DNA from 2 places in the Galactobacillus timonensis genome. Region 2 is predicted to be linked to the other one. Evidence: predicted binding sites of a transcription regulator. Region 2 holds the regulator's gene; the other holds the start of a gene.
What was found. The regulator HrcA, encoded in region 2, represses chaperone genes, less so after heat shock. The targets are predictions, from matches to a motif close to TTTTAGCACTNNNNNNNNNNNAGTGCTAAAA.
Positions count from the first base shown of each region.

Region 1: the regulator HrcA is predicted to act here: its motif matches at 1,237-1,267, upstream of lon (endopeptidase La).

Region 1 is NZ_LT964739.1:1,146,052-1,162,136, reverse strand. It holds gene lon (endopeptidase La) at 1-1,194, opposite strand, end outside; tRNA gene C1714_RS05470 (tRNA-Leu) at 1,328-1,414, shown strand; gene C1714_RS05465 (nucleoside phosphorylase) at 1,506-2,270, shown strand; gene C1714_RS05460 (kinase to dihydroxyacetone kinase) at 2,388-2,645, shown strand; gene C1714_RS05455 (CPBP family glutamic-type intramembrane protease) at 2,734-3,684, opposite strand; gene C1714_RS05450 (glycoside hydrolase family 3 C-terminal domain-containing protein) at 3,712-6,030, opposite strand; gene C1714_RS05445 (S-ribosylhomocysteine lyase) at 6,127-6,606, opposite strand; gene C1714_RS05440 (hypothetical protein) at 6,927-7,727, shown strand; gene C1714_RS05435 (sugar ABC transporter substrate-binding protein) at 7,814-8,830, shown strand; gene C1714_RS05430 (sensor histidine kinase) at 8,814-10,325, shown strand; gene C1714_RS05425 (response regulator transcription factor) at 10,300-11,877, shown strand; gene C1714_RS05420 (gluconate 5-dehydrogenase) at 12,016-12,885, opposite strand; gene yiaK (3-dehydro-L-gulonate 2-dehydrogenase) at 12,959-14,008, opposite strand; gene C1714_RS05410 (ABC transporter substrate-binding protein) at 14,001-15,269, opposite strand; gene C1714_RS05405 (ABC transporter substrate-binding protein) at 15,384-16,085, opposite strand, start outside.
Region 2 is NZ_LT964739.1:1,746,674-1,762,758, reverse strand. It holds gene C1714_RS08335 (exonuclease domain-containing protein) at 1-946, opposite strand, end outside; gene C1714_RS08330 (NAD(+) synthase) at 1,201-3,153, opposite strand; gene C1714_RS08325 (nicotinate-nicotinamide nucleotide adenylyltransferase) at 3,155-3,793, opposite strand; gene C1714_RS08320 (nicotinate phosphoribosyltransferase) at 3,790-5,310, opposite strand; gene C1714_RS08315 (DUF5673 domain-containing protein) at 5,336-5,824, opposite strand; gene C1714_RS08310 (lactate utilization protein) at 5,832-6,467, opposite strand; gene C1714_RS08305 (acyltransferase) at 6,473-7,138, opposite strand; gene C1714_RS14055 (hypothetical protein) at 7,238-7,375, opposite strand; gene C1714_RS08300 (ATP-dependent Clp protease ATP-binding subunit) at 7,479-10,034, opposite strand; gene dnaJ (molecular chaperone DnaJ) at 10,101-11,255, opposite strand; gene dnaK (molecular chaperone DnaK) at 11,324-13,162, opposite strand; gene grpE (nucleotide exchange factor GrpE) at 13,178-13,828, opposite strand; gene hrcA (heat-inducible transcriptional repressor HrcA) at 13,829-14,854, opposite strand; gene coaD (pantetheine-phosphate adenylyltransferase) at 14,999-15,493, opposite strand; gene rsmD (16S rRNA (guanine(966)-N(2))-methyltransferase RsmD) at 15,490-16,050, opposite strand; gene C1714_RS08265 (FtsW/RodA/SpoVE family cell cycle protein) at 16,047-16,085, opposite strand, start outside.

The DNA.
Region 1 (16,085 bases), 600 kb from region 2:
TCCATCCATAATACGGCCCGGCATAGCGCCGATATAGGTTCTCCGATGGCCGCGGATATCGGCCTCATCACGCGCACCGCCCAAAGCGACACGTACATACGGACGATCGAGCGCCTTGGCAATCGACTTGCCGATACTCGTCTTGCCCGTACCCGGCGCACCGACGAAGAGAAGAATCGAACCCGACTGCTTCTTGTTCAGATCCATGACCGCAATCTGCTGCAGAACACGCTCCTTCACCTTCTTCAATCCGTAATGATCCTCGTTGAGAATTGCCTCGGCCTTGTTCAGATCGATCGGCTTCATCTCCGCCTTCTTCCAGGAAAGCGACGTAATGAAGTCCAGGTAGTTGTACAGATTACCATACTCTGGCGAATTCTGCCCCTCCTGCTTCATGCGCGACAGCACCTTGTCCGCTTCCCGGCGCGCCGTCTCGTTCATTCCCGAATCTTCAATCTTCTTCTGCAGCTTACGGACATCGGTAATATTCTCCGGGTGCATCTCATCGAGCTCCTGCTGCAGATATTCCATCTGCTTGCGGATTGCCTGTTCACGATACGCCTTCTGGTTATCGTTCTCCTGCGCCTGTTCCGCTTCATTGGTAACGACCGCCGGCTCCGTAAACTGATAGACGGCCTTTTCGATCAGGTCCGTCTGCTGGGAACGGGAGTCTGCCGCAAGAATCGCATAGCGGCCTTCCGCATTGAGCGACAGCCACTGACTCGTCATCACGGCCAGTTCACTGATGGAGTCAAACTGATTGACCCAGCCCCGGGCCATCTGTGCCCATGGCGAAGCAGAAAGGGAACGGACCAGCGCACTCTTCATCTGTTCCAGGCGGCGCTGCTCATCCTCGAGCGGAAGATCCTCTTTGTAGGGCTTGCGGATCATGGACTCCACGTTGATGGAATGATCCTCATTGAAGGTAAGCGACTCCACCTTCACACGGGCATCGGCCTTGATCTCAATGTATCCGTTCGAACTGACCTCACCGATACTTGCCGTAACGCCCAGCGGATAAAACGTTTCTGCCGCATAATCCTTCGGCTCAACCTGGTTCTTCTTGATCAGAAAAATCAGACGGTCGCCGCTGACCGGATCCTGCCCTGTCAACGTCTTATAGTTATCACTTGTCATGTAGAACACGGTTCCCGGAAGAACCAGTGTGTTATATACAGGAACGATCTGTGCCATAGAAAGCCTCCTTTCGGCTTGAAAAAATTTGCTACGCATATAATCTAGCACTCATGTCAAACGAGTGCTAGCACTTTGTTTATTAAACTGCTAACCTTGCCCAAACAGCCTTCCTGGCATAGAATAAATGCACGGCCCAGTGATGGAACTGGTAGACGTAGGGGACTCAAAATCCCCCGGCAGCGATGCCGTGCCGGTTCGAGTCCGGCCTGGGCCACCATATCGTTCGTACCCGGGCCCGATTCTCTATGGAAGAGGGTCCGGATACTTTTTATTTTCATTGCTTCCCGAAAGGAGTTTAAGAAATCAGGATGATCCAAAAACACGAGCTGCCGATTTTGGAATACGATTCCAGTTCGGAAGAAGTCATAAAACCAAACCTTGGTACCCAACAACTGAAGCTTCCCGAAAAATGCATCTATGCCTTTCTCGGCCATACAGTTGATGATTACGCTCTGCAGGCAAACGCCGCTGTTGCAGAAACATTCGAAACCATAACCCGGGATTATCCTGTTTATATCATTCAGCAGGATGGTATGGAAATTTGTCTTTGTGCCGCCCCTTTGGGCGCGCCTGCGGCAGCACAGCTGATGGACTTTCTCATCGCCTGCGGCTGCAGAAAAATCATTTCAACCGGCTCCTGCGGCGTCCTGACTGATCTGCCCGAAAACGAATTTCTCATTCCAGTAAAAGCATTACGGGACGAGGGAACCTCATATCATTATCTTCCGGCATCCCGCTATATCGAACTTGACAAAGATATCCGGGACACCATTGAGACTACTCTTCTTGCGCATAAGATCCCGTTCCAGGAGTGCATCACATGGACAACGGACGGATTCTTCCGGGAAACGCAGGACATGGTAAAGTATCGCAAAGCAGAAGGATGCACAACTGTCGAGATGGAGTGTGCCGCATTGGCTGCCTGTGCCAGGAAACGAGGTGCTTCTTTCGGACAGATTCTTTATACAGCAGATTCTCTTGCAAATATTCAGGAGCACAATGAGCGTGACTGGGGGAAAAACTCCTTACAGAAAGCACTGAGACTCTGCATCGCAGTGCTTCAAGCGATCTGAAGGTTCGCATGCCATTAACAATGTCCCACCATCACGCAGTACAGAAGTGCGTATCCGTGTACCGCCTTAAAACCGGCGAAATGCTATAATCAACAAAAGCAGAGGAGATCCTGATTTATGGAACAGCTTGAATTCAAGTTTGATACCCAGCTTCTCATCGACGGCAAGAACCTGTCCGAAGATGACATTCATGACTACATTCTTTCGCACTTCAAGGGCGATTGCCTGCTTGTTGTCGGCGACGATACGCTGATCAAGATTCACTTCCATACCAACGAACCGTGGAAGATCCTCGAATACGGCCAGTCCATCGGCGACATCTATGACGTCGTCGTCGAAAACATGCAGCGCCAGGAAGAAGGCCTCAAAGGCTGAAACCAGCGCGCACACCCAAAGAAGAAAAAGAAAAGAAAAAGAAACAGGCTGACAGCCGGATCCCGTAATCCGGCCGCCAGCCCTTTTTTTAGACAGTCACAAATGCCAGCACCATGTTTGCCGCAAACAGCAGGATGCACACAATGATCGACCATGAACTCAGCAGAATGCCCCAAAGCTTTCCTTCGGTCGCACCCCAGCGCACCTGCACCTTTTCATTCTTCAATGAAGTGATCGTAACGGCTGCCGTAATGTAGACAATCACCATCAGGATCGACATCAGCCACAGATACTTTCCAGGAATCATGTTCAATGCCTCAATGAACATTGCCGCAAACATATGGATCCCCATCGCCGGCCGGATCGAATGATACTTCAGCGTCACCAGCGAAAGAAACCATCCCAGGAAAAACGCCATCATCGCATTCATCGGATTCACCTGCGCCAGCATATACAGAAACGCCGATCCGAGCACCCCGAAGTAGCGCCCGTAGTGTCCCAGCTGCCGCTGAATCACGCCCCGGAAAATCACCTCATCACACAGCGGAACCACAACCACATACAGCACAAAGTAGACAATGTTCTTCTCAATATTCAGCGCCGTCGAATAATCCCCGATAAAGGTAAACCGCTGATTCTGCGTCCGCATGAAAAAGGTAAACAGCGTCAGCACCGACATCACGATCAGACAGATCGATGCCGCAACGCAGGACAGTCCGAAGCGGCGCAGCGGCTTGATCTTCCGCTTACCAAGATAGTTATGAATGTTGAGATCCAGCTTCCGCGAACTGATCGCAAAGCACACGAACACACTGATCAATAGTCCCGCAATCCCGGCAGCCATCACCAAAAGGTCGCCATCCATCCAGGCGGGAAGCTTCACATAGCTCACCCAGAGACCGGGAACGCTCTTTTCCAGAAGAGGGATCCCGTAATGGAGCAGCGCATAATAAACAATATAAAGGATCAGTGAAACGCCCAGACAGTTGATCTGACGCTTCGCCTGCCGCTTTGTAATCCGTACCGGCTGATTTGCCATATTTGTTTCTATTATAAACAAACTTTTTTACTTGCCAAACAGTGCCGAAATCTCCTTCCAGATTCCCCGCCCGTAACTGCCGTTGGCAATATCCACAAGACCTTCCAGCTGCCGCTGCTTCGCCCGCCCGAACACTTCGATCGAACTCAGCGGAATGTCAATCGCCGTCGACAGCAGCATGCGGTATTCGGGACTGCTGTCATCCCCGTCGCATGCCTTCTTCACATGCCTGCACACCTGACCTACGATCACCTGTGCCACCTTCGAATCGCTGCTCATCTGCCGCAGCGTACTGTCCATCGAATAGTGGCCGCGCCCGATCGGCTGCACCGCAGGAATACTGCCAAGCAGCTCCTCAAAATCATCACGGCCGGGCTTTCCCTCCAGAGACGAATACCACGACGGGCTGTCCGGAAGCTCGCTTCCTTCAACGCTTAGCGCCACCCGCTTACCATCCGCCTCAATCTCATACGTACCGCCGATCACTTCCCAGTGATCTTTTTCATAAACGGAGAAATCACGGTCATCGAGCGTAAACATTACCGTTCTGCGTTCACCGGGCGAAAGTTCGATCTTGCGGAATCCGGCAAGCTTCCGCACCTCCCGATAGCCGCCTTCCGGATTTCTTACATACAGAAGCACCGTATGTTTCCCGGCCCGCGTCCCCGTATTTTCAACCGACACCGCAGCCGTACGGCCATCAACCTTCAGATCCGTACATGCAAACGTCGTATAGCTTAATCCCTGTCCAAACGCAAAGCGCACCGGCACATGTGCCTTCTCATAGTAGCGGCTGCCGACGTAGATCCCTTCCCGGTACTCCGCATCGCTGCGAGGTTCCCCATAGTACTCCGCATTGACGACGTCCTCATATTTCATCGGCCAGCTTTCCGCAAGCCGTCCCGAAGGATTCACCTCTCCATAGAGAATCTTCTTCAGTGCCGAAGCGCCGGCTTCCCCGGGAAGACCCGCATACAGAACCGCCTTCACATCATCCGCAAACGGCACCTCCAGAACGCCTCCCGCCAGCAGGATGACAATGACATTCGGATTCACCTTCGCCACCGCTTCCACCGTCTTCACAATGCCTTCCGGCATTGCCAGCGTCGTACGATCAAAGCCCTCCGACTCCGCGCTGACCGGCAGACCGGCGACGACAATGACCTTGTCTGCCTTCTTCGCAAGTTCCACCGCCCCGTCAATCGACTGCTCCGTCGCATTTCCATTGACATCGTAGCCGGCCGCATAGGGAAGATCTGCCAGTTCATTCCTCAGCGTCTCGACCCGGATCGCATTGACATGGGAGCTGCCCGACCCCTGATAGCGCATATGATCCCCGAGATCTCCGATGAGACACACAGACTCACCGTAACTTAACGGAAGAATACTGTCCTCGTTCTTCAAGAGAACAATGCTTTCGGCGGCCACTTTTCCAGCAAGATCATGGTGCGCCTCATAGTCGGCCGAATACGGAACCGACAGAGCCCTGGCCCCGCGGCGCATCGAATCCCTTACACGCTCCGCACTTTCTTCAACAATACGGCGGAAGTCTTCATCCCTTTCGGCCAGCTGCGCACATTCCTTTTCCATGTAGGCCATCCCGCCGGGCATGCTGAGATCGCATCCCGCCCGATAGGCATCGATGCGGTTATGCATCGCACCCCAGTCCGTCACGACCATGCCGTCAAAGCCCCATTCCTTCCGCAGGATGTCAGTCAGAAGTTTCCGGTTGACGGAGCTGTAGACACCGTTGATCTTGTTGTAGGAACACATCATGGCCCATGGATGCGCCTTCTTCACCGCAATCTCAAAGGGACGCAGATAGATCTCCCGCGCCGTACGCTCATCAACCATGGAATTGGAGATGAAGCGGTCATACTCCTGGTTATTGCAGGCGAAATGCTTGAGACAGCAGGAGATGCCCTCACTCTGACAGCCCCGGATCCATCCTGCCGCCAGCGTACCGGATACCAGCGGATCCTCCGAAAAATATTCAAAGTTTCTTCCACACAGGGGATTCCGCTTGATGTTGGCACCGGGTCCCAGAACCATGCCTACGTTCTGATCCCGTGCCTCCTGGGCAATTGCCCTGCCTTCTTCCGCGAGCAGATCTTCATCAAACGAGCACGCCGTCAAAGAAGCTGTCGGAAAACAGACAGCCGGCCGGCTGCGATTGACACCCTCCGTATCTGCATCATTCGTCTGATTGCGCAGACCATGGGGCCCGTCCGTCATCCGCAGCGAAGGAATATGATTCTCCGAATCTTCCTTCGTCATCCAGTAATCGGCGCCGCTGCCAAGTGAAACAACCCTCTCCAGAGCGGCCGCCTTTTTCTTGTCTTCCATATTGATATCTCCGTTTCCGTTCACGGTGACTCTCTACCTTCTGATTATCTACGAAAAAACCGGCTGAGAACAGTTTTTCCTCAGCCGGCTTCCCTGCTATTGCGGATATACCATATGGGCTTCATCGATGTGGTACAGCGTATTGTCCAGATACCGCTTTGCCAGCCAGTTCGCCATCGGCAGATTCTGATCCAGATAGTTGCCGCACTCCGCCGGCGCAGCACCCGGAACTGCACCCGAATAATCACGAATGAACTCAAACATCCCGGTCACAAGCGGCACAACTTCCTGAGAAGAAAGATCTCCTTCCAGAATCATATAGAAACCGGTCCTGCAGCCCATCGGCCCAAAGTACACGACCCTCTCCTTCCAGTCCGGATCGTTGCGCAGATAGGTAGCGCCCAGATGCTCAATCGTATGCACCTCGGCCGTATTCATGACCGGCTCCCTGTTCGGCGTCGTCATGCGCAGATCAAAGGTCGTAATGACCGTGCCGTGAAACACATCGCGGCGCGAAACATAGATGCCCGGTTCCAGCTTCAGATGATTCACGGTAAAGCTCGCTATTTTTTCCATATCGGTTTCTCCTGCCACCATTGTAATCAGGATTGGTGAAGTTTGCGAAAAGCTGTTCCATGCCTGCAGGTAAAAGGCAAAGTCATGCCCCTCCAGCGAATGACAAAATGTTCACAAAACCGCATAAATATCGCATATCCTATATGTTTGAAAACTTTTGTAAACTTCTCGAAATATTTTCATATGTATCGAAAAGGTATGATTGATTTTTCGTAAAACCCTCTTGCATTTGTTCAAAAAGGTATTAATTTAACTAACGCTGACATGCACGCAAACTCTTATGTACATGTCACCGGCAATCATTGAACAGGAGGATGTATATGTCAAATCATTCTTACTATATACCTCTGCTTTCCAGCATCGTCGCTGTGGGGGCCTTCTTCGGAAGTAAAGCATTAAATGCCATCGACATCCAGGCGGAGAACCTGGAAGCGCAGCAGGCAGCTGAAGAAACCGCTGCCGCGTCTGCTGACAGCGATAACAGCGATGAGCCCTCTACGGTAATTACCGCCGAGCCGACACCCACGGCGACGCCGACCGCAGCACCAGAGGTTACAACGGAACCGACGCCAGAAGCGACATCAAGGCCAGAGCCGACACCGGAAGTGACGTCAACAACGGAGCCGGCACCGGAAGCGACATCAACGCCCGAGCCGCAGGAAACGCAGCCGGCAGACAGTTCATCAGCGGACACTTCAACCACTGAAGCCGCACCGGAAACCTATTCCGTCCCGACCAGTTACGATAATCTTTCTATCCCGAGCATCGGCTATACGGCCTCCGTCCGCTACTCGACCGATCCAACAACGGCACAGGCCATCGTCAATACCGCCGGCTCCGCCTGGATCGGCGACTATGACGGGCATACGGTCATCGGCGATCACGCCTACCAGGGTTTCAGCGGCCTGACTTCACTGCCGATCGGGTCGACAGCCTATCTCACCCTCAACGGAACAACCCGCACACTGACGCTGGCATCCCGCTATTACGGATACAATACGACAGAAGCCCTGTACACGACGGACTGGACCGACATTTCCAGTATCTGGGACGGTGACGTGGTCATGTATACCTGCACCGACTCGACCGGTGAAAATGTCGTTCTCACCTTCTGGTACTGAGTGCAAAGCACACAGCTCATACTGTGCGCTTTTTTTACGCTTTCCTCCCTGGCGGCGTGGGATAATAAGAGGCGGAAGATCCGCCCATGAAACACGAACCGACGCAATCTGCGAACAATCGCATCTTTCAGATTTTTATACCCGTTTTTGCGGTACTTTTAGTGATCGGTGCCTCGCTTCTGCCACTGAAGGAACAAAGCGGCACGGAACCTGAAACGTATCCGTACCACATCGCCATCATCGGCGAAAATACGGACGACTCGTTCTGGAACCTGCTGTACCGTGGCGTAAACAAGGCGGCGGGCGAATATGGAGCCATTGCCGAAGAAACCGGGGCCGGCCTTTCGCAGCGGGTCACTACCGAAGATGCCATCAAGATGGCAATCTATGAGGACGCCGACGGTATCCTGCTGTTACCGGGTTCGGATGAAGCGCTGGAGCCTCTGATTGATCAGGCCGAAGATGCCGGCATCCCGGTCATCTCCATGGAACGCGACCTGCCGGATTCAAGGCGCTCCGGCTTCGTCGGCATCAATGCCTATTTCCTTGGCCAGCAGTTCGGCCGCGAAATTCTGAAGCGCTCCGGCAGCGATGCCAGCACAGCGACAATCCTGTTTCCTGCCGATCGTTTCGACGAAAGCAGCCGCCAGTGGTTCCTGCAGGGTCTTGCCAGCGCCGTCCCTTCTGAAAAGATTACCTTCCGCTACGAAACCGTGGAATCCAACGGATCATCACTGAACAATTCGGAAGACATCATCCAGAAGCTTCTCAGCAAAGACAATGTGCCGGACATTCTGGTGACGCTTGATTCCATGAGTACGCAGTCAGCCTTTCAGCTGCTTACGAGCCGTTCCATGGTGAGCAGAGTGACATTGATCGGTACCGGCATTTCGTCCGACATTCTGGATGAAATTGAAAACGGCGGCATCAAAGCGGTCATCTCGACCGACCCGGTGCAGCTCGGCGAAGAAAGCGTCCGCCAGCTGATGACCTATCAGAAATATCACATGGTCAGCTACTATACGGAGATTACGCCGGTCTTGATCGACGCCTCCAATGTGCAGCAGTACCGGAAGGAGTTCTACGATGACAGCGAAAAGTGAACGCTACCGCTCCATCCGTACCAAGCTCATCCTGCCGGTGACGCTGGTCATGGCCATTCTGCTGGCCCTGTTGATGTTCTTTTTTCTGCGCATCAACGCCGCTACCAACAATCTGAACCAGGTCTATGCGACCAACGTCAGTCTCAATGAGGTACAGTCCCTGCTTACCAGCATCCAGCAGAACACGTTCCAGTACCTCAACGTCCAGAACGAAGACTCCCTGAGCGCCGCCGGTGAGGAAATGGAGAATTTCCAGAACGCCATCGCACCCTTCAATCATGCGATTACCAATCAGGAAGCGAGCCTTCTGGAGCACAACATCTATCAGCTTGCGTCATCCTATCTGACCCTGACGCAGCAGGCCCTCGATGCCAAAACGGCACATAATGTCGATCTCTACCGGCAAAGCTACAGTGCGATGGAGGATGTGTACCGCTATCTGATCGACAACATCCGTGCCCTTGATTCCCTGCGTTTCAAGGCCAACTCCGAAAACTACGACACTCTCTATCAGTATCTGAAATATCTGGAATGGTATCTGACGGCGGTTCTGGCAGCGGTGACGCTGTTTCTGATCTTCATCCTCTACCGGAACATTCAGTCGATCACCCGTCCTCTTGAGCGTCTTGCCGCAAAGGCGAAGCGCATCAGTGACGGCGACTTCAACGTCCCTGAGGAGGAAGTCATTTCCAATGATGAAGTCGGTACCGTGGCCAGTGCCTTCAATCAGATGATCCGCAGTATTCAGAACTACATCGAACGTCAGCGCAGGGCGATGGAAACCGAGATACGCATGAAGGAACAGGAGCTCAGGAGTGAGTCGCTGCTCAAGGATGCGCAGCTCAAATACTACCAGGCGCAGATCAATCCCCACTTCCTGTTCAATACGCTGAATGCCGGCCAGCAGCTGGCCATGATGGAGGGAGCGGACCGCACCTACGAATTTCTTGACAATACATCCGCCTTCTTCCGCTACCGTCTGCAGAAGACCGGTGAAACATCGATGCTCAGCCAGGAGATTGAGCTTGTGGATCACTATATGTACATCATGAACGTGCGCTTTGGCGGCGAAATTCATCTGGAGAAGGATGTAGATAACGACCTGCTTTCGCTGCCGTTTCCCGGCATGACGCTGCAGCCCCTGGTGGAGAATGCGCTGAACCACGGTCTTCGGGAAGTGGACTATGAGAAACATATCTGGCTCAGTGCGAAACGAAATGGAAACGGTGCCGACATCGAAGTGCGCGACAACGGCGTGGGCATGCCCCAGAGCATCGTGGATCAGATCAATGCCGGCAGTCTTCCGGAAGACATGCGCAAGAATAGCGGCGGCAACGGTGTGGGACTAATGAATGTGCGGGAGCGTCTGAAGCTCTTCTATCAGTGTGACAATGTGCTCTTTGTGACAAGCAGTCCCAAAGGCACAACCGTAACGATTCATATTCCGCTCCCCGGGGAAGGAGAAAGCAATGTACAAGATTCTGGTGGCAGATGATGAAGGCATCGTGACGGATGCCGTCAAATTCATACTGGATAAAACCTATGGCGATCACTGTGAGGTGGAAATTGCCAAGAACGGCCGCCAGGCCATCCATCTGGCCGAGACCTTCCGTCCCGACATTCTGATCATCGACATTCAGATGCCCGGCATCAACGGCCTCGACGCTCTGCGTGAGATTCACACAACCAATCCCAATGTCCGGGCCATCATCCTCACTGCCTACAGCAACTTTGACTACGCCAAGGAGGCGATTCACCTGGGCGCCATCGAATATATGACCAAGCCCTTGAACCGCACCCAGTTTACACAGCGCATCGATGCCCTCATGCATGAAATCGATGCGGAGCGGGCCAAGCGGGAAAGCGATCTTGAGATGCGCGAGCGCATCGAAACGATCAGCCCGATTGTTGAAAACGGCTTCGTACTGTCACTGATCTATCAGAAAAACCAGAGCAGCGATCTGGATCAGTACCGCCGGCTGCTGAACATTCCGGAAGAAAACGGCCTGATCCTGGTGCTGGGCATCGGTACCTGGAATGAAGCGGATCAGACAACGGAGGGCATGGATGATGCGGTTCGCATTCACGATTCCATTGCCCGTATCCGTGAAGAGATCCGCGTCTGTTTCCGTGCCTTTGTCAGCGACTTCATCGGCTCTCAGATCATCTGTGCGCTGCCGTCGGATAAAAGCAGCCTTTCCTACGAGGAACGTGTCCGTCTGATTGAGAAGGCGCGGGCGCTGCACCATTCTCTGGAAGATGCGTTTCAGACGGGTTTCCGCGTCGGCATCGGCACCATTCATCCATGGAGCGAATGCAGCCGGTCGTATGAAGAGGCACTGAACGCCATCCGGCACGGACGCCGCAGCGTGACGCAGATTGAAGATCTCAATGCGCCGGTGAATCATTCGGACAGTCAGAGGGAATCGATGGAGCAGGTTGTGCTGGATGCCGTCTCCAGCGGAATTGAAGCCAAAGCGCTGCAGGAAGCCGGCGCCTATGCCTCGTGGCTGGCGCATCAGTCCAAAGACCTGACAAAGACGAAGGTGGATCTGCTGGAGCTGTATCTGCTGGCGGTGCGCCACATCCGTTCCATGGACAGCGAAAAAATCAATGAAACGGACGATATCCGTTCCATTATCAATGCCACGGATGAAAAAGCTCTGCGGGAAGCGTTCCGCACAAGCATGTCCAACCTCTCCAGATGTGTCGTAATCCAGCGGGATCCGGAAACCGGCATCATTGATCAGGCAAGGAAATGGATGCAGGAACACTTCCAGGAAAACATTCAGCTTGATGATGCGGCCCGCAGCGTCGGAATCTCGCCCTATTACTTCTCGAAACTGTTCAAGGAACAGGCGGGCGTCAACTTTATTGACTATCTGACCGACCTGCGCATGGAGAAGGCAAGAGACCTCCTGGCCCACCAGAATCTGAGCATCAAGGAAGTATGTGTACGCTGCGGCTATGCCGATCAGAACTACTTCAGCCGCATCTTCAAGAAAACCGTCGGAATGACGCCGACGGAATACCGGAATTCAAAATAACAGTTTCCGTCTGCGCAGCTGAACATGCGATAAAGAGGCCTTCCCGTTGCCAACAGACGAGAGAAAAAAAGAAAAAACAGCGCATTGCGCCGGAAGAAGATTGTTCTTTCACTGGACAATGTGCTGTTTTTTTACTGCTCAGTCAACCTTGACCTTGATGTCCTTATCCTGTTCCTTGACTTCAGCAAACTTGCTTTCGTCGAGCTGGGACGGATCCTGGCCGATGTAGGCAAGAATGCCACCATCGATATAGATAACCTGACCATTGATGAAGTCGGAAGCAGGCGAAGCCAGGAAGAGAGCCAGACCCTTCAGATCGTCCGTCGTACCCCAGCGCTGTGCCGGTGTCTTGGAACGGATGAAACGGTCGAACGGATTCATGGAGCCGTCCGGCTGCTTCTCACGCAGAGCAGCGGTCTGCGGCGTAGCGATGTAGCCCGGACCGATCGCGTTGCACTGAATGTTGTACTGACCATATTCGGAGCAGATGTTCTTCGTGAGCATCTTCAGGCCGCCCTTGGCTGCCGCATAGGCGGAAACCGTCTCACGACCAAGCTCCGACATCATCGAGCAGGCGTTGATAATCTTGCCGTGGCCCATCTTGATCATATCCGGCAGAACCGCCTTCGAGCAGATGAACGGACCCGTCAGATCGACATTGATGACCTGATCCCACTGATCAACCGTCATATCAATCATCGGAATCCGCTTGATGATACCGGCGTTGTTGATGAGGATGTCAATCGGACCAAGCTTCTCCTTCACATCCGCAACAAACTTCTGAACCTCATCTTCCTTCGTCACATCGCAAACGCCGCCATAAGCGTCAATGCCCTCAGCCTTGTAAGCCTCAATGCCGCGCTCTACCAGCTCCTGCTTACGATCATTGAAGACGATCTTGGCACCTGCCTGGGCCAGAGCCGTCGCATACGCAAAACCAAGACCATAGGAACCGCCCGTGATCCAGGCAACCTTGCCATCAACACGGAACTCATCGAGAATACTCATTTCCTTATTACCTCCATTTTCTTTTGTTGTTTCACTTCTATACAGCATGTTTATTCAACATGAACTGCCTGATTCAGCGGCTGGCGATATCGGTCGTCTTCATATTTCCGGCCGCAAGCGACTGCACCTGCGCCCAGATCGTTTCATCGACCGTTACCCCTTCAGCCATACTGCGCTTTCTGCGCGCCAGCGTACCTTCACCCGGAACCCGGACGCGGCTGCCTTCCTTGATCGGATGCGCATTGTCCGCCGCCTCAATCCGCCGGTTGACAATCGCCTCCATCTCTTCCTTCGACTCGGAAATGCCCGGATCCATGGCAATGAAGATCTGACTGCACCCGGTGCAGCTTCCCCTGCCTTCCGCATCCATGTCACTGCCGCTTCTGCCGTCGGAGAGAATCGCCGCCGCAAGATCGAGAACGATCGCCATCCCCGATCCCTTCCAGTAGCCCATCGGAAGGATCCGCATCGAGTCCTCAATCGCACCCGGATCGCTCGTCAGATTGCCATCCCTGTCATAGCCACCCGGGAACGGCAGCTGCTTGCCGGCCAGACGATAGACGCCAAGCTTTCCATAGGCATACTGACTCATCGCCATATCCAGAACGATCGGACCCTCATCCCGCGGAACCGCCATACAGAACGGGTTGTTTCCGACGCTCTTTTCATCGCTTCCCCATAGCGGCATGCAGCTTTCGGTGTTGATCCACGAAATGCCGACAAAACCAGCCTCCGCCATCTTCCACGCATACGTTCCGCCCCGCATCCAGTGCGTCGTATTGCGCAGCGCACACATGCCGATGCCATGTTCCCTGGCAAGTGCGACGGCACGTTCCTCGGCAAACAGGGCATTGGTAATGCCGATGCCAAGATGACCATCATAGATTTCAACGCCGCCCCGCTGGCGGATCAGTTCCGGCTTCGCGCCGGGATCAACCCAGCCCTTTTGTACATACTCCACAAAGCGCGGAACACGGTTCAGACCATGGCTCTCAACGCCATCCGCACTCGACTCCGCGTGGATCTCGGCGCAGATCTCAGCCTGTTCCTCGCTCAGTCCGGCATTGATCAAAGCCTTCTTGATCGTCTCTTTCACTTCGGCAAAAGGTACGTTCCTACTCATTCTCTTCTCCTGTCTGTGCCCCGGGCCATACGGTCACATAGGAACCGTTTTCGATCCTTGCGATCGCAATGGAGGCACACACATTCTCGTTGTAATGCTTCACACCATTGACCTCGACATCGTCAAAGCGGATTTCATCATACGGCAATGGAATCTCGGGGCCATTGGGAAACGACCCCTTGATATCCAGTGCCTTCATCGCTGCCGCAATGGAAGGACCCGTCAGATCCTCGGCATTTTCAAGCGCCGTCTTCAGCACCCATACAGCCGTATAGGACTCGGCCGAATGACCGTTCATATCGACGCCGAAGATGGTACGGAACTTCTGATTCAGATCCGATCCCTTCACCATGTCCGCATTCCACTCCACAGCCGACGTCAGGCCGTCCGCATCAATGCCAGCCTCAAGAAAACTGGGATCCGTAAAGCCGTTGGCCTTCGCCAGCAGGAAGCCGGGCCACACGTTTTCCTCACGCAGCGTCTTAACAAAGAGAATCGCATCCGACACATAGCTTTCCGCAATGACTGCGTCCGCACCCGCATCCTTCAGCTGCTCCACCTGCTGACTCAGATCAAAGGAACCGTGAGGATAGGTAATCTCAGCGACGACGCTCATCCCATACTGTGGCGCAATCACATCCACATCCCGGATCGCTTCCTGCCCGATCAGCGACTGATCCGCAAACACTGCCACCGTCGCCACCGGACTTCCATCCGCCTTCTTCTGTTCACTGAGATAGCGGAACATTTCGTCAAAGTACAGCGAATTCATCGGACACAGACGGAAGCAGTAGTCATTCTCCTCTTCCGTCAGAGAGTCGACGGTCGATATTGCGGTCAGGGCCGGAATCTCCTCCTGACGGCACACATCGAAGACAGCCTTGGTTGCCGTCGACTGATGGCAGCCCAGGATCGCCTTCACATTCTCTTCCTCAATGAGACGCTTCGCCTCACTGGCGGCACGATCCGCATCGCCGCGCGTATCGGCCCGCACCACTTCCAGCGGATGCCCGTTGACGCCGCCGGTCTTGTTGATTTCCTGCACAGCGTAGTCAATGCCGCGCAGAATGTTTGTACCGATGGCTGCACTGTCACCGCTCAACGCATAAACGGCGCCGATCCTGATCGGCGAAAGCTGCGACGTCGTTGACAGGGATACGGCAGCACTCGGCTCTGCTTCTGCAGCAGCCGCCCGCCCGCATCCGGAAAGCGCAGCTGTCAGGGCGAAGGCGATGGTCAGTTTTGCGATCTTTGCAAACATCAGGTGTCCTCTATATAACAATACAGCCTGCCATGGAGAAATTCACACGGCAGACTGCCTTCTTTTCGCCGTGAATCGGAACCGAGGCTCCGGTTTCAGCAATGAAATTCAGAATTACTCAAGGGTAACCGGATACTGAATCTTGTTATCCGTGTAGTCAAACGGCCAAACGGTCTTCCACGTACCATCCTGAACCTGCGCAATAGCGACAGATGCAGAAGTGTTGTCTCTGTAGTGCGGAGCACCGTCAAGGTCATAGTCCTCGAAGTTGATCTCATTGTACGGCAGGATGATGTCGCGGCCGCCATCGAAGGAGCCCTTTACATCCAGATCCGCAAGAGCCTGCTTGACTGCGTCGCCATCCGTGCTGCCGGCAGCCTCAATGGCCTGCTTGAAGCACCAGACTGCAGTGTAGGACTCAGCAGAGTGTCCGTTCATATCGACGCCGTATTCCTTCTTGAACTCTTCGTTGATCTCGGCACCGTTGGTCATATCCGGGTTGAATTCAACGACGGAAGCGACACCATCCGCAGCCTTACCCAGGTTCTCAAGGAACGAAGGATCCGTGTAACCGTTCGCCTTGGCAACGATCATCTTCGGCTTGTAGTTCTGCTCCTTCAGAGTCTGAATGAACAGCGTAGCATCGCCGATGTACGAATCGCACAGGATTGCATCCGGATCATCCGACTTCAGCTTCAGAACCTGCGCATTGAGGTCCGTAGCGTTGGAGGAGTAGTCAACTTCATCAACCAGATTGAAACCGAATTCAGGCGCATAGAGTTCGACGCAGCGGATCAGTTCCTGACCAATGGCAGC
Region 2 (16,085 bases):
TGCCATGATCAAGCGCAGCAGAAAGCTGATTGTACAATTCGGCATTTAACACACGTCTTTCGAGAAGATGGTTAATGATAGTGAATACTTCCTTAAACTCCTCGCAATCGCCATTGTATTGATTGTTCTCCAACCATTTCTTCAGCACTTGCATCTCGTCTTCATCAATTTCTTCATCAAAACTGATACCCGCAAGCAGTCCACTCAAATCTGCAAAAGCAGATTCCTTCACATCCGCACCAGCGTGTTTTTCAATTTCATGAAACCAGTACGTTTCCTGATCATCCTTCGTCCATGGTCTCTCTTCATTCAGCTTATAGAAAACGGACCTGCATGCTTCCGCATCTGCAAATGCATCATGATGATTGCTCAAATCAATCCCATAAAAATCACATAGAGCATCCAGACGTAGCGGGCCATCGTACCCGAACGGACTGCGCATAGTATCAATAAACTGGACAACTTTGATATCAAGTCTGTAATGCTGAACAACCTTGTTAAGATACGAAAGATCTGCGCTCTTCGCATTGTGTGCAACTAAGAGAGATTCGTTAAAGTAGTTGGAAATCTCTGGCCAGATTTCAGGAAAAGTAGGCTTATCAGATACCATTTGAGGGGTAATATGAGTCAATTTCACATTAAATTCATCAAATGGTTCCTCAGGATTGATCAAATAGGATTTCCTGAAAATCTCTTTTCCATCGCGATCAATAATAATTCCCATCTGGGATATCCGATCATTTCGATGGTTTGGCGTTTCACAATCAAAGAATAAAATTTGTCCCATTATCTCTCCTCCAAACACAGTATTTTCTTGCTGAAGTGTCTCATTGCTTTCAATTATCCGCCCGTGCCAATTCAGCATTGGTTGATGTATCGTCAGATTTTCCAAATTTTTTCCAAGTGCAATTAGATGTTTACAGCTGCCAGATGATGTTTCTGACATTAATTATACTGCATATCAAAACCTATCGTGTTGCTCATCATCGACCTGCAACGCGATAGCTTCGTCCTGACCGAGCCGCAACGCAGATTTAACGCAGGATCGAAATCGTGTGTGAGCGTATACGCGCGTTACCGGACGTGTCAGGCAGTCAACGGAGATTGGCGGATTGACCGGTATTGCCCATTTGAAAAGGCTCCCGCGATTGGGCAGGAGCCTTTTGTTTTGGCTTAATAATGCGATATCTTGCTTTGTTATCAGCTTTCTTTCAGCTCTTCAAGCCAGAGATTCACGCTGGCATCGCTGGGCATGCGCCAATCGCCTCTGGGCGAAAGTGTGACAGAACCAACCTTGGGACCATCGGGCAGACAGGAACGCTTGAACTGCTGATGGAAGAAACGGTTCAGGAAACGGGTTAACGCCTCCTTAATCTGTTCCTTCGAGAGTTCCGGATAGGAATACATTGCCAGGGCCAGTGTCTTGGCCGGACGGAAGCCGTAACGAAGCGTGTAGTACAGGAAAAAGTCGTTCAGATCATACTTTCCAATCTTGTCTTCCGTCTTCTGCGCAATTGCACCGTTATTGCTGGGGGTAAGCTCTGGAGAAATCGGGGTATCAACGATTGCCAGCAGCACCTTCTTCAGCCTCTCATCTCCGCATGTCAATGCATAGGCGCGGCAGATGTACTGTACAAGCGTCTTGGGCACCGAAGCGTTGACACCATACATGCTCATATGGTCGCCATTGTAGGTGCACCAGCCCAGCGCAAGCTCACTGAGATCACCTGTTCCAACAACCAATCCGCCTTCCATATTGGCCGTATCCATCAGGATATAGGTACGCATCCGTGCCTGGGCATTCTCATAGGCGGTATCGCCTTCTCCCTGATATTCCAGCGAATGGCCGATGGCAGTGAGGTGCTGACGAACAGCAGCACCGATCGGAATCTCACGGATCTCGGAATGCATCGCCCGCATCAGTTCCATCGCATTGTCATAGGTCTGCGACGATGTGTTTCCTTCATTGGGCATCGTAATCGTGAGGATACGGATCGACGGAACAATCTTCTGCGCCTCATGGGCAACGATCAGTGCCAGCGTCGAATCAAGGCCGCCCGAAATACCGATGACAAGCGTATTCAGACCGGTTGCCTTCACACGCGTCGCAAGGCCGTTGGCCTGGATGCGAAGAATCGTTTCACAGCGCTTGCGCAGCTCGCTGTCATCACTCGGCACAAACGGCATTCTAGGATAGCTGCGAGGTGATGATTTCAGAGCTTCGACCGTTTCCTCAGCAGTGATCTCCTCTTTGCCATTGACCGCAGGAACAGAGGCAGGACAATGACGATACCACGCCCCGTCTTCATTGGTAAAAGTCGTCTCGTGGATACGGCAATGTTCCAGAAGCTCCAGATCAATCAGCCCGCTGAGCACCGCATCCTCTTCCGGATACAGCATCTCATTGAGCATCCGTCCGTTCTCCGCCAGCATCGTATGGCCGCTGAACACGAGATCCGTCGAACTTTCTCCCGTCCCGGAAGATACATACAGATAGGCAGCCAGGCAGGATGCACTCTGATTCAGAACAATGCTGCGACGATAATCTTCCTTGCCGATGACCTCATCGCTCGCTGAAAGATTGACCAGAACATTGGCACCCGCAATTGCGGCATGCGTACTCGGCGCATCCGGAACCCAGAGGTCCTCGCAGATATCTGTCCCGATCAGGACGCCGCTTTCGCTGTCTTCAATCAATACATCGACACCGAAGGGAACCTCTTCTCCGTCAATGACCAGGCTGCGTCCGATGACACTCTTGCCAGAAGTAAACCAGCGCCCCTCATAGAATTCACCATAGGTCGGAAGATAGGTCTTTGGAACAATGCCGACGATCTGTCCTTTGGAAACATAGACTGCGCAATTGTAGAGACAGTTTTCAAAACGAAGCGGCATGCCGACAGCGGCCGTTCCCTGAAACTCCCTGCTCGCTTCCTTTATGCGCAGCAGCCCTTCCATTGCCCCGTCCAGCAGAACACTCTGCTGAAACAGATCCGCACACGTATAACCCGTAATGGAAAGCTCCGGAAACACCAGAAGGCCGCAATCCGGATGCGCCTTCATGATCTTCAGAATATGGTCCGTGTTATAGGAAGGATCGCCCGGTTTCAAGGATGGAACAGCTGCTGAAACTTTGATCCAGCGGTTTCTCATGTCACTGTACCTTTTTCATGATTTCATTACGCAGGCCGTTCAGTTCTCTCGGCATCATGTCATCAAGCTTTGCCATATCATCCTGGATTTCACAGAACAGCTTACGCACCTGTGTCGAAGAAATATCGGCATAGGTATCCGGCGTCTTAACAATGGTAAAACATTTGTTCATCTTCATCAGGAAGGCATTGCGCTGAATGATGCGGCGCGCATCATCGCGGCTGCGCTCCATGACAACGATGCCGAATTCCCGGCAGATCTCCTCGGAGAACATCCAGATTCCCTTCATCGGATCCAGTTCCTCCAGCTTGTCCGTACCCATCAGCAGCTTCAGCTCATCGCAGTGATATGTCTTTTTCAGATACTGCAGCGTCTGGTAGGTACGCGGCTGCTGGGATGCCGTCAGTTCATAGTCACTGACGCTCATCCATGGACGCATGACGGAAACATCCCTCAGCATCGACAGACGTTCTTCGTTGGAGAAGGCGAAATTCTTCTTCTGCGTATTCTCAATGTAATCCGACTTGGTCGGTACATAGATAACGCGGTCATAGCCCAGTGCCCTGCGCACCAGATCACCAAGCTCAATATGAGCCTTCGTCGGAGGATTGAATGCGCCGCCGAACATTAATGCTTTCACGCCAGTTCACCTCCATGAAGCTCCTGATACAGCTTCTCCCGCAGATTATGCACACCTTCCGTCAGATCGACATAGTGGCGGTGCGGCATCTCGGGACGCAGCTCCGACTCCCATACCATGCCTTCCAGCTGCGTACGGACCCACAGCTTCTTCTCATCAATTGTCGGCAGATCAATCGCAAGTTCCCCGTTCACAATATGCGGAACCAGAATCTTTTCTACCAGATACGGCGTAAAGTAACGGTCCTTGTGATAGGCATCCGGATCCATATCATAGACATGGATCTCCTTGCCCGCCTCAATCGTCTCACTGTCGAGCGAAATGATGTCACACTGTCCCTTGCCTTCTTCATCGAAGACACGCCAAGCCATCAGCTTGCCCGGAATAATCGCCTTGCTGGCGGAATCCGAGCACTTCATGCGCGGCGAATAGGAGCCATCCGCCTCCTTTACCGCAACCAGCTTGTACACGCCGCCGAAGACCGGCGAAGTAGCGGAGGTGATCAGACGCTCACCGACACCATAGCTGTCAAACTTCGCATTTTCATACAGCTCCATGTTGGCAATCAGCTTCTCATCGAGGGAATTGCTCGCCACCAGCTTAATGTACGGCTTGCCTGCCTTGTCAAGCGCCTTGCGCAGACGCTTGTAGCAGCGGGCAAGGTCGCCCGAGTCGATGCGCGCCGACTTGACACGCCGGTTAGGATCATTCGGATACTTCTGAATCATCCAGTCATCGAGCTTGATCAGATTCGGAAGACCCGACCCAAAGATGCTGTAGGTATCCAGCAGAACCGCAACATTTTCCGGATACGTCTCGGCATAGGCCTTGAACGCCTCGAACTCATCGCCATAGAACTCGATGAACGAATGCGCAATCGTACCGACCGCCTTGACCGAAGGACCGTATTTCATTTCTGCCAGGCAGTTGGCCGTACCGACACAGCCTCCCAGAACCGCAGCGTAGGCGCCTTCATTGCCCGCTGACTCACCCTGGGCACGACGCGTACCGAACTCCATGACATTGCGCTCCCGGTGTGTCGAAAGACCCGATATCTTTGTTGCCTTGGTCGCAATCAGGGAATGGAAATTCATTGTCTGCAGAAGATAGGTCTCAATCAGAATGGCACCGACCATGTCGCACTCGATCCGTACCATCGGAACCTGCGGATAGCACACTGTTCCTTCCCTGAGGGAATACATATCCCCCTTCCACTTATAATCCCGCAGATAGTCACAGAACTCCTGGCTCATTCCCTTCATCCGCAGCCACGTCAGGTCGCGGTCCGTGAAATGATAATTCAACAGAAAACGTACCAGCTGATGCTGGCCGCAGGAGATGGAATATCCCTGCTTGTCCGGGTTTTCGCGGAAGAACATGTCAAATACCATGATCTTGTCCTTGAATCCATGCATGAAGAGGCAGTTGGCCATGGAGAATTCATAGAAATCCGTGACCATCGCCGGATTGTCATAATCCTCATCCGGAATATACGGCACTGCGTGAATCTCTGTCATACTCTTTCTCCCATCCATTCCTTGATCAATACTTGCGCCGGCGCGTATACTTGCGGCCGATCTTTTCATTCAGATATCTGCGGACCTCTTCTTCATTCTTCTTGTCAAAGCTGATACTCATATTGAAATCGGAAGCACGTCCCTTGCGATCCGTATCACGGACCGTGAACCAGGCTTTGAAATCTTTCCTGCCCTCTTCATAGTCATAGCTGCGCACCTGATCCCAGGGAACAAGGCGGCCCGTACTGCAGACCCCCTCTTCCCCAACACCATCACGCAGGAAGAGATAGCAGAAGATGCTCAGCAGCATGAAGGCAAGACGCAGATAGTCGAGCCAGGTGCTGTAGGCAAAAATTGTCGTCAGAATCAGGATGCCGCAGATCAGAAACAGAATCCGCGTCCCCGTCCACATGCGGTCCTTATATTTGACCTTGTTGCGTGTCCTGAGCAGATTCATGAGCATCCATATGCCCAATGCTCCGAACATCGCAGTCAGCGTTATATTGGTTGCCATTGTCATATCAATATCCCAGACCTTCCTTTACTAACAGCACCGTAATTCTTCCCAGCGGCCGCGGGCGGCGCGTAAACACCTCTTCATTGCAGATGGTGTCAGCACTGTCGCAATGCATGCACCAGCCCGTCTTCGTGCATGGCGTCGTCTTGTGCAGACGCTGCGTATTGGCCGGGGCCGCAAGCATCTCAACGCGCTCCTTGGCCGAGGCATCATCACGCACGATCTTGTTCCAGCCCGCGATGACAAATACCTTCCTGGGACCATAGATGAGTGCCGCAAGGCGGTTGCCATTGCCGTCCACATTATAAAGCGAACCATCCAGCGTAATCGCGTTGGAGCTCATCAGATAGTAATCCGCCGAAAGGCTCTCATGGAAGATACGATCACGATCATCTGTATGATAGCGGTCCAGAAAATGATAATCCGGATTACCTGTCAGCCAGGCAATGACGCCCGTTTCCTCCAGCGTCACGGAACCGCCGACACCGATGCTTGATCCCACCGGGATAGTCTCCTTCAGCCACGAAAGAACCGAAGACTTATCTTCAAACACTTCCGCCCCGAAACCGCGGCGCTTCAAAGACTTCACGCAATGATCCAGCTGCAGTTGCTTCATGGCCGCATAGCCTTCGTTGATCATAGTTATCACTCTCCCTGAATCGGAACGATTGTCCCGTCATTTTTCCAGATCGACTTCGGCGGAATGACGCCGCGCACACAGCTGACCGGATAAACGCGGGAATGAGGGCCGATCACCGTACCCGGATTCAGCACAGAATTGCAGCCAACCTCCACATAATCGCCGAGCATCGCGCCGAACTTGTGACGGCCGGTCTCGATGTTTTCGCCGCCATTATGGACAACGATGTTTTTGCGGTCACTCTTGACATTGCTGGTGATGGAGCCGGCGCCCATATGACTGTGGAAGCCGAGGATCGAATCACCGACATAGTTGTAATGCGGCACTTCTACGTGGTCGAAGATGATCACGTTCTTCAGTTCGCACGAATTGCCGACGACACAATCCGCACCGACCAGGGCCGAGCCGCGCACAAAAGCGCAGTGGCGCACCTCGGTATGCGGCCCGATGATGCATGGCGCACCAAGATAGGCACTCGGAAACACATGGGCCGTCTTATGGACCCAGACATGTTCCGAAACTTCGTCATATTCATCTTCCGGAAGATGTTCCCCCAGAGAGAGAATCAGATCCTTGATGCCGTCCAGTGCTTCCCATGGATACGTAAACTGCATCAGATAATCCTTCGCGGCCGTATGATTGAGATCATAAAGATCCTGAATTGTTAACATAATCGCCTCCGTAATCTCTCAACATTATACAAGTCTCGATCATCAGGATACAGAAAAAGCGGGCCGCTTAACAGGCTGCCCGCTTCCTGCGTCCACAATCTACTTCTGTTTCCTGTCCGCCGCATCCGGATCTTCGTAATTATTGGACATCCGGTCCAGATGCTTTCCGGCGGAGCGGAAGTAGATGAACGCTGCGACGCAGATGACGATGATGGCAATGACAGCGATCGGATTCATGGCTCTGCTCCTTTGTTAACTTTAATTTATCATATAAATATGGGAAAAAAAGATCGGAAGCCCGGGCAGGAAATTTCCCTGCCACAGCACTTCCGGTTAAAGATTATTTGCGCATTGTCACATGATAGCCGCTGTCATCCGCATCAACAACAATCGTCTTGCCATTGATGTCCGGATCTTCGAGGATCCTCTTGGCGACTTCTGTCTCAATCTCACGCTGAATATGACGCTTCATCGGACGGGCACCAAAATCGACATCCGTACCAAGTTCGATGATCCGGTTCATCGCCGCATCGGTCACTTCCAGCTTGATGTCGCGGTCGCTCAGACGGCTGCGCAGCTGGTTGAGGAACTTATCCGCAATCTGACGCATTACGTTCTTGTTCAGCGCATTGAAGACAATGATCTCATCAATACGGTTGACAAACTCAGGCTTGAAGAACTTCTGAACCGCTTCCTTATAGTGCTGCTCACGCTCTTCCTTGTCCGGATCAAACGCGTATTGCGAACCAAGGTTGCTGGTCATGATGATGATCGTATTCTTGAAGTCAACGGTCACACCCTTGGAATCCGTCACCCGGCCATCATCGAGAATCTGCAGCAGAATGTTGAACACATCCGGATGCGCCTTCTCGACCTCATCGAGTAGAACGATCGAATACGGATTGCGGCGTACCGCTTCCGTCAGCTGACCACCCTCATCGTAGCCAACGTATCCAGGAGGAGCACCGATCAGACGCGACACACTGAACTTCTCCATGTATTCGCTCATATCGATACGAATGATGTTCTTCTCATCGTCAAACAGCTGCTCCGCAAGCGCCTTGGCAACTTCCGTCTTGCCTACACCCGTAGGACCAAGGAACAGGAACGAACCGATCGGACGGTTGGTATCCTGAATGTTGGCCTTCGAACGCATGATGGCATCGCATACAAGCTGAATCGCATCATCCTGGCCCATCACACGCTTCTTCAGATATTCCGGCAGATGCAGGATCTTCTCCCGCTCCGTAGACATCAGACGGGTCACCTCAATGTGCGTCCAGCGCGACACGACCTTCGCAATGGCCTCCGCATCTACCGTCTGCTTGAGCATCGCATTGTCACCGGACTTGTTGCCCTCGGCAATCTTCTTCTCCAGCTGCGGAATCGTCTTGTACTTCAGCTCGCCTGCCTTCTCATAATCCGCTCTGTTTTCTGCCTCATTGAGATCACGGCGCGCCTTGTCCAACTCCGACTGCGCCTGGGCAATCGAATTGAGACCGGCCTTTTCCTTGTTCCACTGGCTCATGCCCGCTTCATACTTCTCATTAACATCGGCCAGTTCCTTTTCAATCTCCGCTTTCCGCTGCAGAGCCTTGGCATCGGTCTCTTCCTTCAGCGAAGCCTGCTCCATCTTGAGCGTCTTCACCTTGCGGTCAAGGTCATACAGTTCCTGCGGCAGGGAATCGAGCGCCACACGGGTCGCAGCACATGCCTCATCGACCAGGTCGATCGCCTTATCCGGCAGATAGCGGTCCGTAATGTAGCGGTCCGACAGACGGGCTGCCTGCACCAGAGCCTCATCCTTGATCGTCACATGATGATGGTTCTCAAAACGCTCCTTCAGCCCGCGCAGAATGGCAATCGTATCGTCCACGGTCGGCTCAGATACCTGAATCCGCTGGAACCGGCGCTCCAGAGCACGATCCTTTTCAATGTACTTGCGATACTCATCATAGGTCGTTGCACCGATGCACTTGAGTTCGCCTCTTGCAAGCATCGGCTTCAGAAGGTTGGCCGCATCCATACTGCCTTCTGTCTTGCCCGCGCCGACCAGGTTATGGATTTCATCGATGAAGAGGATGATGTTGCCATCGGCCTTCTTCACCTGATTCAATACACCCTTCAGACGTTCCTCAAATTCGCCGCGGTATTTTGCACCGGCGATCAGAGAGCCGATATCAAGCTCGATCAGCCGCTTGTTCTTGAGTCCCAGCGGCACATCGCCATTGTAGATACGCCATGCAAGGCCTTCGACGATGGCCGTCTTACCAACGCCCGGCTCACCGATCAGAATCGGGTTGTTCTTGGTCTTGCGGGAAAGGATCTCGATCACACGGCGGATCTCTTCATCACGTCCGATGACCGGATCAATCTTTCCGTCCTTGACATCCTTGACAAGATCACGCCCGTATTTGCTCAAAGCATCTTCCTGTGCCTCGTTGCCCTGATCATCCATCTTCATGCCGGCCCGGCGCTCTTCCTCCGCCTTCATGACGTCCTTGGTCGTGAAGTTGAATTTCTGCTCCAGATCTTCTGCAACCGGAGCCTTGCTCAGAAGAATGCCGATCAGAAGAGCAGCCGACGACATATAGGTGTCGCCTTCCTTCTTCATGTAATCAAGCGCCTGCTGATAGCCGCGGTTCAATTGCGAAGAAAGTACCGGCTGACCGCCGTCTGTAGTTGTTGAAAGGCGTTCGATGGCCTCATTGGCCATCCTGAGCATCGCATCCTTATCGGCACCGACCCGCTCCCAGATGCCATTGAGACCTTCGTCCTCCAGCATCGCAGAGAGCACATGTTCCGGCGTCAGTTCCGGATTGTGATGTTCCTGTGCCTTGCGCAGTGCAGACATGATGATCTGCTGCAGCGCTTCTGTCATTTTTTCAATATCCATACTGAAAACCTCCTTTCATGAAGGAATTCCTGTTTGTGTTTCACAGTTCTTCGTTACTGCCGTAAATCAGCGGCCGGAGAACTTCTGCTTGAATGCTTCCCACGGAGACTTCTTCTGATTGTCCTGCAGTTCCTTGAGCTGCTGGTACAATTCCTTCTCACGCGGCGAAAGCTTCTTGTCGATCTGCACCTGAATCGTGCAGAACTGATCGCCCGGACGGCCATCATGCAGATCCGGAACGCCCTGTCCCTTCAGACGGAGCTGCGTCCCATCCTGCGTACCCGCCGGAATCTTCATCGTCACATCACCATGGATCGTCGGCACATCAATGTTCGTACCAAGCGTCGCATCCACGGCGGACACCGGAACATTCAGATAGATGTTCTTGTCCTGACGAACGAATCTCGAATCTTCTTCCACATGGATCACGATGTAAAGATCACCGTTTTCACCGCCATTGGTACCATGGGAACCCTTGCCGGCAACCCTGAGCATCTGGCCGTCATCAATCCCTGCCGGAATCCTGACTTCCACCTGCTCATGCTCACGCGTATATCCGCGTCCGCCGCACTTCGGGCAGGCTCTGCGAATACGCTTGCCACTACCGCGGCAATCCGGGCATACCGACTGACTCTGCATAATGCCGAGCATCGTCCGCTGCTGCGTCACCACATAGCCGGAGCCATGGCAGGTGGGGCATGTTTCAATATCCGAAGGGCTGGCCGCACCTGTCCCGCCGCAGGCCGTGCATTTCTCATCGACATCCAGATCCAGGGTCTTGGTCGTGCCGAAACATGCGTCCATGAAACTGATCGTCATGCGCATCTGCACATCCTGACCCTTATGGGGACCGTTGTCTGCACTCCTGCGGGAACTGCGGGTACTGCCGCCGAAACCGCCGCCGAAGAAGTCAGAGAAAATATCATTCAGGTCATCAAAGCTGCCCGAAGTGAAGCCCTGCGAGAAGCCGCCGAAACCATTGCCGGCCTGGGCTCCATCCATGCCTGCAAAGCCGAACTGATCATAGGTCTTGCGCTTTTCAGGATCGCCGAGCACCTCATATGCCTCATTGATTTCCTTGAACTTTTCTTCGGCACCGGGTTCGTGGTTGACATCGGGATGATACTTCTTTGCCAGCGTCCGGTATGCCTTCTTGATCTCATCTTCACTGGCATTTTTATCTACACCGAGAACCTCGTAATAATCTCTCTTTTCGGCCATCTCAATACCCGCCTTTCATCCGTAGAACAAATCCCGGAAGTACCAGCCCCCGGGATCTGTCATTGTAATTACTTCTTCTCCTTGAAATCCGCATCCATCACATCATCGTTATTGCTGGATGAGGAATTGTCCGCAGAGCCGGAGGAAGATGCGGAACCACCGCCGTTAGCCTGCTGCTGCGAATACATCTGCTGCGCCATATCATTGGCTGCCTTTTCAAGTGCATCCATTCTGGACTTCAGCGTAGCCATATCGTTCTTGTTCAGAGCTTCCTGCAGCTCATCACGTAGCTTCTTGACTTCATCCTTCTGTGCCTGGGTGACGTTAGGATTATCAGTCTTCAGCTCCTCATCAACCTGGTTGATGAACGCCTCCGCCTTATTGCGGGTCTCGATGTCAGACTTGCGCTGATCATCTTCGGCCTTATGGGCTTCCGCATCCTTGACCATGCGGTCGATCTCTTCATCGCTCAGACCGGAAGAATTCTGGATCGTGATGTGCTGCTCCTTGCCTGTGCCCTTATCCTTTGCGGATACCTTGACGATGCCGTTGGCATCAATATCGAAGGTAACCTCAATCTGCGGAACACCGCGACGGGCCGGCGCAATGCCGTCGAGCTGGAAGTTGCCCAGCGTCTTGTTGTCGGCAGCCATCGGACGCTCACCCTGCAGAACATGAATGTCAACTGCCGGCTGGTTATCCTGTGCCGTCGAGAATACCTGGCTCTTGGAAGTAGGAATCGTCGTGTTACGCGGAATCAGAACCGTCATCACACCGCCCAGCGTCTCAATGCCAAGGCTCAGCGGCGTAACATCGAGCAGAAGCACGTTGTTTACGGAGCCGTTCAGAACACCGCCCTGAATAGCGGCACCAATGGCGACGCACTCATCCGGGTTGACCGACTTGTTCGGTTCCTTGCCAAGTTCCTTCTTGACAGCTTCCTGAACAGCCGGAATACGTGTCGAACCACCGACCAGAAGTACCTGATCCAGATCCGACGGGCTCAGCTTCGCATCCGAGAGCGCCTGACGCACCGGTCCCATCGTACGGTCAACGAGGAACTTCGTCATCTTATCGAACTCCGCACGCGTCAGCTTGTAATCCAGGTTCAGCGCACCGGAGCCATCCTTTGCCATCGCAATGAACGGCAGCGAAATCTCAACCTCAACCATGCCGGAGAGATCCTTCTTCGCCTTCTCGGCCGCATCCTTCAGACGCTGCAGAGTCATGTTATCAGCCTTCAGATCAATGCCGTGCTCAGCCTTGAACTTGTCAGCCATCCAGTCGATGATCACGTTATCGAAGTCATCGCCGCCCAGATGTGTATCACCTGCGGTCGAAAGAACTTCGAACGTACCATCGGCAATATCAAGAATCGAAACATCGAATGTACCGCCGCCAAGGTCGTACACCAGAACCTTCTGTTCCTTTGCCCCCTTGTCAATGCCGAATGCCAGTGCCGAAGCCGTCGGCTCATTGATGATACGCTTGACATCGAGACCGGCAATCTTGCCCGCATCCTTGGTAGCCTGACGCTGTGCATCATTGAAGTATGCCGGAACCGTAATGACCGCTTCCGTTACCTTTTCACCCAGATAGGCTTCTGCATAATCCTTCAGATAGGACAGGATCATTGCCGAAATTTCCTGCGGCGTATATTCCTTGCCTTCCAGCGTCACCTTCTCATTGGTGCCCATCTTACGCTTGATTGAATATACCGTGTTCTTGTTGGTGACCATCTGACGCTTTGCCGCATCACCGACAATGCGCTCACCGTTCTTGAACGCTACGACCGACGGCGTTGTGCGGTTGCCTTCGGGGTTTGTTATTACCTTCGGAGTCGAACCTTCCATAACAGCTACGCAGCTGTTGGTCGTTCCCAAATCGATACCGATAATCTTGCTCATAATTTATCCTCCCGGTCACTCACTGACCTTGACCATCGCCGCCCGCAGCAGCCGGTCTTTCAATTTGTATCCATCCTGAAATACTTCCAGCACCTGGCCGGTCTTAACGCCGTCGACGTGCTCGCTCATCACTGCCTGCATCCAGTTGGGATCAAAATCCTTTCCTTTGCAGTCAATGGGCTCCACGCCCTCTTTCTTGAGGGCGCTGAGAAGTGAATTCAGCACCATTTCAAATGCCTTGCGATAATTCTCATCTTCCGTATCCTTCGGCTTCACCGCCAGCGCCCGCTGACAGTTGTCGATGACCGGAAGAACTTCCTTGGCAAACTCCTGAATGTGATACTTCATATGCTGATCAAATTCATTGTTCAGCCGCTTCCGCGTATTTTCTGTATCCGCATATGCCATCGCATAGGCATTCTTGAGTTTTGCCACCTGATCATTCAGATCCTTGACCTGCGTCTGCAGCGTCTTGATCTCTGCATCCCTGGGATCAGGCTTATGTTCCTCGGGCGCCTTTTCCTTCTTCTCTTCCTTCTTTTCTTCCCTGGATTCTTTTTTCTCTTCGACCTTTTCCTTCGGTTCCGAAGCCTTTTCTGCAGGCTCCGCGTTTTCCTTGATATGCTGGGCCGCTTCAGCCGCCGTCTTCTTTTCTTCTTCTGCCATTTACTTCTCACTGCCTCCGTTGTTGTACATCTTTTCAATCAGCCGTGATACATATTCGAGCATTGCAACAATGCGGTCATAGTTCATGCGGCTCGGCCCGACAACCATCAGCTGTCCGGTCTCTCCCTTGTTGATCCGGAAGGTGCTGCGGACAACCGCCACATCATCGACCCAGGTCAGCTGTGCACCGTTGGGGATCGTGACACTCGTAGAAGTGGAACCCGTTCCCAGCTGGCGCCAGGAGCTTGGATCATCCAGAACGCTCATCAGCTTCTTCAGCTTGTTGATGTCCTCGAACTCCGGCTGATAGAGCATCTTGTCCTTGCCCGAGAAATACACATTCTCACTGGCAAACTTGATAAATGCCTTAACGAACGCCATGAACAGAACATCATGTTTCTGAACGATCTGACTCAGTTCCGGCCTGATCTCTTCCATCTTTTCCGGCAGTTCGGTGACCGGAACATCTTTCAGCCGCTGGTTGAATATATCCATGCAGCTTTCGATGTCCTCCATCGGAATGTCTTCATCGAAGCGGAAGTTCTTGGTCTCCGTGTGACCCGTATTCGTAATGAACACCGCCACAGCATTACGCGCATCGATCGGAAAGATCTTTACGTGTTCCAGACGCTGCGTACTGGAATCCGGTCCGATGGCCCCGGTCGTCAGGTTTGTCATTTCAGACAGAATCTGGCAGCTGTGGCGCACCGCGTCTTCAACGTTCATGTTCGAAACATCGAAGGCATCATGGATTGCCATCTGCATCTTCTTGTCGACGTTGGAATCTTCAAGAAGATTTTCCACGTAGAACTTGTAGCCCTGTGTACTGGGAATACGGCCCGAAGAGGTATGCGTCTTTTCGAGATACCCCATCTCCTCCAGAACCTGCATATCATTGCGGATCGTTGCCGAAGAATACGGCAGCTTGTACTTCTGACGCAATGTGGAAGAGCCGACAGGTTCAGCGGTGCGGATATATTCATCTACAATTGCCTTAAAGATTTCAATGCGTCTTGGTGTCAGCATTTCTTCACCTCTCTTAGCATTCCGCCTTCCTGACTGCTAAAACTATAGCACTGTGGTTTAGCACTGTCAACAGCTAAGTGCTAAAAATAAAAAGCTCCGGAAAACCGCATTCCGAAGCCGTTTTTAGCCATTATATTCAATATTTCAGCGACGATTTCCCGTCAGCTTGGCAAGCACTCTTTCCCGGATCGGGCCCGGAACCATGCCCCGGATACTGCCGCCGTTGGCCGCAACCTCGCGCACTACCGAAGACGAAAGAAACGAATAGGTCGGCCGCGCAATGAAGAACAGAGTCTCGATCGAATCATTGAGCATCTGGTTGGCCGTCGCCTGCATCAGTTCATATTCATAGTCACTGACGGCACGGATGCCGCGGACGATCACCTGATCACCCAGTTTTTTCGCATAGTCAACCGTCAGGCCGCTGCCGATATGTACCCTTACATTATGAACATCCGGCAGAGCTGCCACGCTCTGTTCGATCAGTTCCTTGCGCTCTTCTTCGGAAAAGATGCATTTCTTGGCCGGGTTGGCCATGATCAGAACATCCAGCGAATCAAACACCTTGCTTGCCCGCTCGATGATATCCAGATGTCCGTTGGTAATCGGGTCAAATGTCCCCGGATAGCACGCCTTCATTTCATTTCCTCCTGACGGTAATAAAGAACCTGGGTAATGCCGTAGAGTGCCTTCTTATATAAGATAAGGGAATCGCAGCGTTCTTCATAGATATCTTCCTTCGCCGCCTCAATGACAACAATCCCGTTTTCATCCAGCAGTTTCTTCTCCACAAGAAGATGAAGAATTTCCGTGTTTTCCTGCTGCTGATAGGGAGGATCCATATAGACAAGAGCGAAGGATACCCCCTGCTGTGCCAGCACATCCAGCGCATGGCGCGCTGGCATGGGAAGAACCGTACACTGCTGCTGCCCGTTCAGCCGTTCAATGTTGGAACGCACGCAGGCAACGGCCATCCGGTTCTTATCAACGAACCAGCCGTGATCCATTCCCCGTGACAAAGCCTCAAGGCCAACCGCACCGCTTCCTGCATAAAGATCCAGCACATTGCCGCCATCAAAGAATCCGCCCAGCGAAGAAAAGACTGCTTCCCTGACTTTATCCAGCGTCGGCCGCGTACTTCTTCCTTCCGGTGCGTCAATCTTCCGGGATCCCCATTTTCCGCTGACGATTCTCACTGGATCAGCCCCTTGCGGTACTGAGAAATGACCGC